One region of the Peribacillus sp. N1 genome, then DNA from elsewhere that is predicted to be linked to it. Evidence: riboswitches for the same ligand, from Rfam matches in the RefSeq annotation. Region 1 holds a riboswitch; the other holds the start of a gene.
What was found. Region 1 has a riboswitch for S-adenosylmethionine ahead of ACYP5M_RS12740 (methionine ABC transporter ATP-binding protein). Riboswitches for the same ligand answer to the same signal wherever they lie in the genome.
Positions count from the first base shown of each region.

Region 2: it holds a riboswitch for S-adenosylmethionine, as region 1 does, so the genes downstream of both, ACYP5M_RS19325 (methionine biosynthesis PLP-dependent protein) here and ACYP5M_RS12740 (methionine ABC transporter ATP-binding protein) in region 1, are expected to answer to the same signal.

Region 1 is NZ_BAAHZO010000002.1:868,137-871,945, reverse strand. Features, by position in the region: gene ACYP5M_RS12755 (SDR family oxidoreductase) at 1-162, shown strand, start outside; gene ACYP5M_RS12750 (NADPH-dependent FMN reductase) at 229-774, opposite strand; gene ACYP5M_RS12745 (GNAT family N-acetyltransferase) at 1,197-1,592, shown strand; SAM riboswitch class I at 1,805-1,916, shown strand; gene ACYP5M_RS12740 (methionine ABC transporter ATP-binding protein) at 2,173-3,195, shown strand; gene ACYP5M_RS12735 (methionine ABC transporter permease) at 3,209-3,809, shown strand, end outside.
Region 2 is NZ_BAAHZO010000005.1:165,168-168,976, forward strand. Features, by position in the region: gene fumC (class II fumarate hydratase) at 21-1,403, opposite strand; SAM riboswitch class I at 1,732-1,845, shown strand; gene ACYP5M_RS19325 (methionine biosynthesis PLP-dependent protein) at 1,932-3,044, shown strand; gene metC (cystathionine beta-lyase) at 3,041-3,809, shown strand, end outside.

The DNA.
Region 1 (3,809 bases):
CTTGAAAGCATGATTCCGATGGGGTATATCGGAAAGCCTGAAGAAATTGCTGCGGTTGCTGCATGGCTGGCATCTTCAGAGTCCAGTTATGTAACGGGCATCACTCTATTCGCTGACGGAGGAATGACGAAATACCCTGCATTCCAGGCGGGAAGAGGATGAATTTTGTTTAATGATGCAAAAAGACTCCCAGCAGGCTCAAACCGGCTGGGAGTCTTTTTTAAATCATTAACGAGTATGATGATTATACCAGCTAATGAAATTATCCACGACCGTATCGATAAACTGGACAGTCGACTCATGTGTAAGCCTGCCTTCGTTATCGATTTTGTCATGCACTGCACCAACATATACTTCATTCCCTGGAAGGAGTGGGGAGGCGATGCCTATTGCGAATAAGATTTCACGCAAATGCAATTGAGCTTTAACCGTTCCTAATTGCCCCATTGAAGCACCCATGATCCATGATGGTTTGCCGATTAAGACTTTATCGACACGTGATAACCAATCGATTGCATTGCCCAATACACCTGGAATCGTACCGTTGTATTCAGGAGTTACCCACAAAACTGCATCTGCTTCGGCCACTTTGCTTTTAAATTCTTTTACAACTGATGGAGGGTCATTTTCAATATCTTGATCATAAAAAGGTAATTCCCGAATGTTCAATATTTCGAGATCGAACCGATCTTGATATCTAGATTGAATATATTTGGCAAGCTTAAGGTTGTAAGACTCTTTACGGATACTTCCCACTATTGCAACAACTTTCATCTTCAATACCTCCAATGATTTTTATAATGGATAATCATGTAAATGTATTCCACTTACCTATTATAATTGGAATGTAAATGAAAGGGAAAAAGGATGCTTGGGAAAAAGTTGAGTTAGAGCTTAATAAACAAATTCCTCTCGAACATTCATTCACTTAGGGTTACCCTGCAAAGTTAGACTCGAAAATTAAATAGATTTGTTTGTGCCAATCCAATCCCCATTACTAGAACTCACCAAACAATATTGCATTTGTTTTTAATTTAATATTATGACCATTCCTATAGGGATTAAGGAAAAATCCTTTCAGAGAAAATGAAATAAGACGCTTGAAAAGTAAATAATGAAATATCATGAAGACCGTAAGTGAAATGTTTTTTTTTTGCTTGAAAACTATTTCACTAAAATGACAGGAGAGGATGAAGTTGATCTTTCGTACCATTGATACGGACAAAGATAAAGATATTATCGTTAAATTCAGGAAAGATTCCTTTGTTGTAAGTTTTGGATCTGAGGCAGGTTTTGGAGATGAAAATACATATCTGCAACGAATGGAAGAAAGGGTCCGCAAATTCCCGGGGGGACAGGTGATCATTGAAAAGGACCAAGTACCGATTGGGCAAATGGAACTTCGAATTCGGGCGTATGAAGGAACTGAGATCGGCTATGTAGATCTATTTTATCTTATTCCCGGATACCGCAGTAAAGGCCTTGGCAAGGAATTGGTTCGCTATGCAGAAAACTTTTTCGGGCGATTTAATGTATCCGAATATCATTTAAGGGTTTCTCCGGATAATCAAGAGGGCGATTCACTTATATAAGAATTCAGGCATGATGAAGATAAGGGAAGAAAATGAAATATACCCAGTATGGAGAATGAGCAAATCATTATAGAATATAAAATTTAACTATATTAATATAATTAAAAGGCGTCAATCACTATACTGTGAAAATATTTTAACCGATGAAAAATAGGGTTGACTTTAGAGAAATTAGAATATATAGTGAAGGACATAATTAAATATAACGTTAATTCTTATCAAGAGATGTGGAGGGACTTGGCCCTATGATACCTCGGCAGCGGGTTTTTACTTTTGTAAAAATACTGTGCTAATTCCAACGGACGAAAGTTTGAAAGATAAGAAGGAGCTTTTCTTAGATAATTAATTTAAGAGTTTACTCTTTTTTATGTCTAAAGAGGCCTCTTCTGTCTGATGACGGAAGAGGCCTCTTTTGTTTATTCAAAATGTATATGGTTATTAGGAAATTTGGTGCAATTACTCATGAGTTTCGCAGATTTACTCGTGAGTTTCGAATTTAACCCTATCATTATGAAGCGTTGCAAAGCTCTTCTCTCTGGATAATGAATTCGTACAAATAAACAACATGGGGGGAGATTGGATGATTGAGTTTCAAAATGTTAAAAAGGTATATCAAACAAAGAAACAGACTGTCGAGGCTTTGAAGGGCATTAATTTGACAGTGGAAAAGGGGGATATATTCGGTGTAGTCGGTTATAGCGGGGCCGGGAAGAGTACGTTGATCAGGTTGGTCAATTTGCTTGAACATCCTTCAGATGGTTCGGTGATTGTTGGGGGCAAGGATTTAACCAAATTGAGCGCGAAGGAATTGCGGGCAGAAAAGAAAAAAATCGGGATGATCTTTCAGCATTTCAATTTGCTAAACTCAAAGACCGTTTTTGATAATATCGCCATGCCGCTGATTTTATCGGGAACCCCTGGTAAAGAAATCAAAAAGCGGGTAGGCGAGCTGTTGGAGTTCGTTGGCTTATCGAGCAAAGCAAAGAGTTATCCGGAACAATTATCCGGCGGTCAAAAGCAGCGGATCGGCATTGCGAGAGCATTGGCTACCAATCCATCGATCTTATTGTGTGATGAAGCTACCTCGGCATTGGATCCGCAAACAACGAGTGCTGTTCTGCAGCTCTTAAAGAAAATCAATAAAGAATACAATATTACCATTCTGCTAATCACTCATGAGATGTCTGTCATTCGGGAAATTTGCAATAAGGTAGCGGTCATGGAGGGCGGATGCGTCGTTGAACAAGGTTCGGTTTTCGAAGTTTTTGCGAAGCCGCAAACGGATATTGCAAAAAACTTCGTGAGAACGGTCATACATGACGAAATTCCACAAAGTTTCCTAAAAAGCATAGGGTCCCATATCCCGATTATTTGGAAAATTAATTTTATTGGGACTACTTCGGGTACTCCTTTGCTTTCAACCATCTCGAAGAAATATGATGTTCATTTAAGTGTTTTATCAGCCAATATTTCTGAAATTCAGGAAACGCCTTTCGGGAATTTGATCATCGAAGTGACCGGGAATAAAAATGAGGTGGACAAGGCTTATCAGTATATTAAAGATGAGGGGATTCTCGTCCAGGAGGTGCAGATAAATGGGTAATACGCTTTGGGGAATGGAAATAACGGCAGATCAGCTGTCGACAGCTTTCGGTGACACACTTTATATGGTAGCCATCTCATTGGTATTTTCCGGATTGATTGGTCTTCCGCTTGGTATCCTGCTTGTCATTACAAGAAAGGGCCATATCCTGGAGAATAAATGGGTCTTTAATGTATTGAACCCGATCATCAATATATTGCGGTCGGTTCCTTTCATCATCTTGCTAGTAGCACTTATTCCGTTTACCAGAATGATTGTAGGCAGTGCGATCGGAACGAATGCGGCCATTGTTCCGCTAATCTTTTACGCGGCTCCTTATATCGCCCGGCTTGTGGAGAACTCCCTGTTGGAAGTGGACAAAGGGATCATCGAGGCAGCTCAGGCGATGGGGGCGACGACATGGCAAATCATTTATCGTTTTTTGATTCCTGAGGGACTTAGTTCGTTGATCCTTACATTTACAACAGCGACAATCGGGCTTGTTGGATCTACGGCCATGGCAGGTGCCGTCGGTGCAGGCGGGGTCGGAGATTTAGCTTTGGCTTACGGTTATCAAAGGTTTGATACGATGACGATGATCGTCACAGTGGCGGCGCTCGTGATCATCGTTCAAT
Region 2 (3,809 bases), on a different contig from region 1:
CAGAGGGAGGGCACTACTAATTATTTATTAACCATGTTTGCAGGATCGACCCATGCTTTGAATTCATCTTCCGTCAGGAACTCCAATTTCAACGCCGCTTCTTTTAACGTAGAGTTGTCCTTGAATGCCGTTTTGGCGATCTTGGCTGCTTTTTCATAACCGATATGCGGGTTCAATGCTGTCACCAACATAAGGGAACGTTCTACATTTTCTTTGATTTTATCTTCATTTGCAGTGATGCCTACCGCACAATTGTCGTTGAATGAATGAATGCCTTCCGTCAATAATTTGACCGTCTGCAGGAAGTTATAGATGATGACTGGTTTGAATACATTCAATTCAAAGTTACCTTGACTTGCTGCAAAGCCAATTGTAGCATCGTTACCAACGATTTGTGTTGCAATCATGGTAAGCGCTTCACTTTGTGTTGGATTGACTTTACCTGGCATGATGGAGCTGCCCGGTTCGTTTTCCGGAATGGCTATTTCGCCGATTCCGCTTCTTGGTCCACTTGCAAGCCATCTGACATCGTTCGCAATTTTCATTAAATCCGCCGCCAATGCTTTCAAAGCACCGTGTGCGTAGACGATTTCGTTATGGCTAGTCAATGCATGGAACTTATTATCAGATGTGACAAAAGGGTATCCTGTATCTGCTGCAATTTGTTTGGCAGAGAGTCCCGGGAATTCTTTTTTTGTATTGATTCCGGTTCCTACAGCCGTTCCGCCTAGAGCAAGGTTCAATAATTTTTGGCTGCTTTCTTCAATCATCGCTAGATCCTTATCGAGCATCGCTTTCCAACCGGAAATTTCTTGTCCTAATGTTAATGGAGTAGCATCTTGAAGATGTGTCCGGCCAATTTTCACTACATCCCAAAATTCTTTTTCTTTTGTATCGAATGTATCACGAAGGGCTTTGATGGCAGGGACCAATTTTTCAGCGACTTCCATAAAGGCTGCAATATGCATGGCGGTCGGGAAAGTATCATTTGAGCTTTGCGCCTTGTTAACATCATCATTCGGGTGAAGGGTTTCAGATTCACCATTTTCTTTTAACCACTCATTCCCTTTGTTAGCGACCACTTCGTTCACGTTCATATTACTTTGCGTGCCGCTTCCCGTTTGCCAAACTACAAGCGGGAAATGTTCATCAAGCGTACCTTCAAGGATTTCCCCGCAAATCTTGACGATGGCATTCTTTTTAACTTCGGAAAGATCACCAAGATCATAGTTCACCTTTGCCGCAGCTTGTTTAACGTATGCAAATGCACGAACTAATTCAATCGGCATTTTTTCGTTACCTATTTTGAAATTGTTACGGCTTCTCTCAGTTTGTGCTCCCCAATATTTATCAGCAGGAACTTTCACTTCACCCATCGTATCTCGTTCGATTCTGTATTCCATGTGTTCTCCTCCTATGTTTGCACTATTCATTGAAGACCTTTTGCATATGAAATGAATAATGTCGGATTATTCTTTCTCTCCATACATTGTACAAACTTTATTATTTTAAAGCAAAAATATCCCGCTGACCCTTTCCATGTTTTCTGAAAAATCCAAGTTCCATTCATGTTTATATGAAAATTCAATTATTCTTTTTAGACACATAAAGTGTAGACACCGCTAGGCTCCAATTGACCTGGTCATGAACATCAAAGCATTATCACTCCCAAAATGTCCTTGACAGTATTTTGTATATATAGTAAATTCAAAAGAAATTGAATAATCTAAACTCTTATCGAGAGAGGTAGAGGGAATGGCCCGATGACACCTCAGCAACCTTCATTTGTTTCAAACCAATGAAAAGGTGCTAATTCCACAAGTTTGTGAACTTGGAAGATAAGAAGAATGACTCGTCCCTACTTAATCAAAGTCTTCTTCTTAAAGAAGACTTTTTTTTATTTTATATAACTCAAAGGAGCAGTGAAAACCATGTACAAATCTGAAACATATCTTGCTCAATTAGGAAATCGCAGCGAAACGGCGACAGGAACAGTCAATCCGCCGGTATACTTTTCAACAGCTTTTCGTCACGAAGGAATTGGCCAATCGACGGGATTCGACTACACAAGGACTGGTAACCCTACACGCCAGCTATTGGAGCGATCCATCGCCGATCTGGAAAAAGGAGACCAAGGTTATGCCTGCAGTTCAGGAATGGCCGCCATCTCCACTATTCTTGCCCTTTTTAAATCCGGGGATGCATGGATTGTCAGCGAAGATCTTTATGGCGGTACATATCGTCTGTTAGAACAAGGTTTTAAAAAATGGGGATTGCAGTGTGACTATGTAAACACTTGTTGTTTGGAGGATATCGAAAAAGCCATCACTCCTCACACGAAAGCCATCTTCATCGAAACTCCCACTAACCCCCTTATGCAGCAAACGGACATTAGCGCCGTTGCGGCATTGGCCAAACGATATAATTTATTGTTAATCGTTGATAACACTTTTTACACGCCTCTTATTCAACAACCCATCGTGCTTGGAGCGGATATTGTGATTCATAGTGCAACCAAGTATCTCGGTGGTCATAATGATGTGCTCGCGGGACTGATCGTTGCTAGCGGCGCTGAATTATGTGATGCACTTGCCTTCCATCATAATGGTACTGGAGCTGTCTTGAGCCCATTTGATTCTTGGCTGTTGATGCGCGGAATGAAAACCCTGGCATTGCGGATGGAGCGTCATGAAAAGAATGCTAAGATACTTGTAGATTACTTATCGGAGCATGATTGTGTCACTGATGTATTGTATCCCGGCAGAGGCGGCATGATTTCTTTCCGCATCATTGATGAAGCGGCGGTCAACCCATTTTTACAATCGCTCTCATTAATTTCCTTTGCAGAAAGCCTTGGAGGGGTTGAAAGCTTCATCACCTATCCTGCCACACAAACACATGCCGATATACCGCTTGAAGTCAGAACGGCAAATGGGGTTTGTAATCGCCTGCTTCGCTTCTCCGTTGGCATCGAGGATAGCGATGATTTGATTGGCGACCTGCAGCAAGCATTCGCACATGTAAAAAGGGAGGCACTACGATGACAGGTCATGATTTTAGCTTTGAAACGAAATTACTTCATAATCAACATAAATTCGATCCGGCAACGGGCGGTGTGAGCGTCCCCATTCAGCATGCATCGACGTTCCATCAATCGGATATCGATCAATTCGGCAAATATGACTACAGCAGAAGCGGGAACCCAACTCGCGAGGCACTTGAAGATATCATTGCCGATTTAGAGGAAGGCACTCACGGCTTTGCCTTTTCATCAGGTATGGCTGCCATTTCAACAGCCTTCCTGCTATTGTCTGCCGGAGACCATATCGTCATTTCCGAAGATGTGTATGGCGGAACGTTCAGGATGGTCACAAGCGTATTGACCCGTTTCAATATTGAGCATACCTTCGTTGACATGACGGACCTTGAAAGCGTCAAAGCGGCCGTTCAGCCAAATACCAGGGCCATATACATTGAAACGCCTTCAAATCCGTTACTTAAAGTGACCGATATTCAAGCTGTATGTGATATTGCAAAAAAAGCCGGTGCCTTAAGTTTTGTTGATAATACATTCTTGACGCCCGCATTGCAAAAACCGCTGAATCTGGGCGCTGATGTTGTCCTTCATAGCGCGACGAAGTTTTTATCCGGACATAGTGATGTGGTAGCTGGGCTTGCGGTCGTGAAAGATCCGGAATTGGCGGCAAGACTCGGTTCGCTCCAAAACTCCTTTGGAGCGGTCCTTGGTGTCCAAGATGCCTGGCTTGTAATGAGAGGTTTAAAAACCTTGTCAGTTAGAATGGAACATT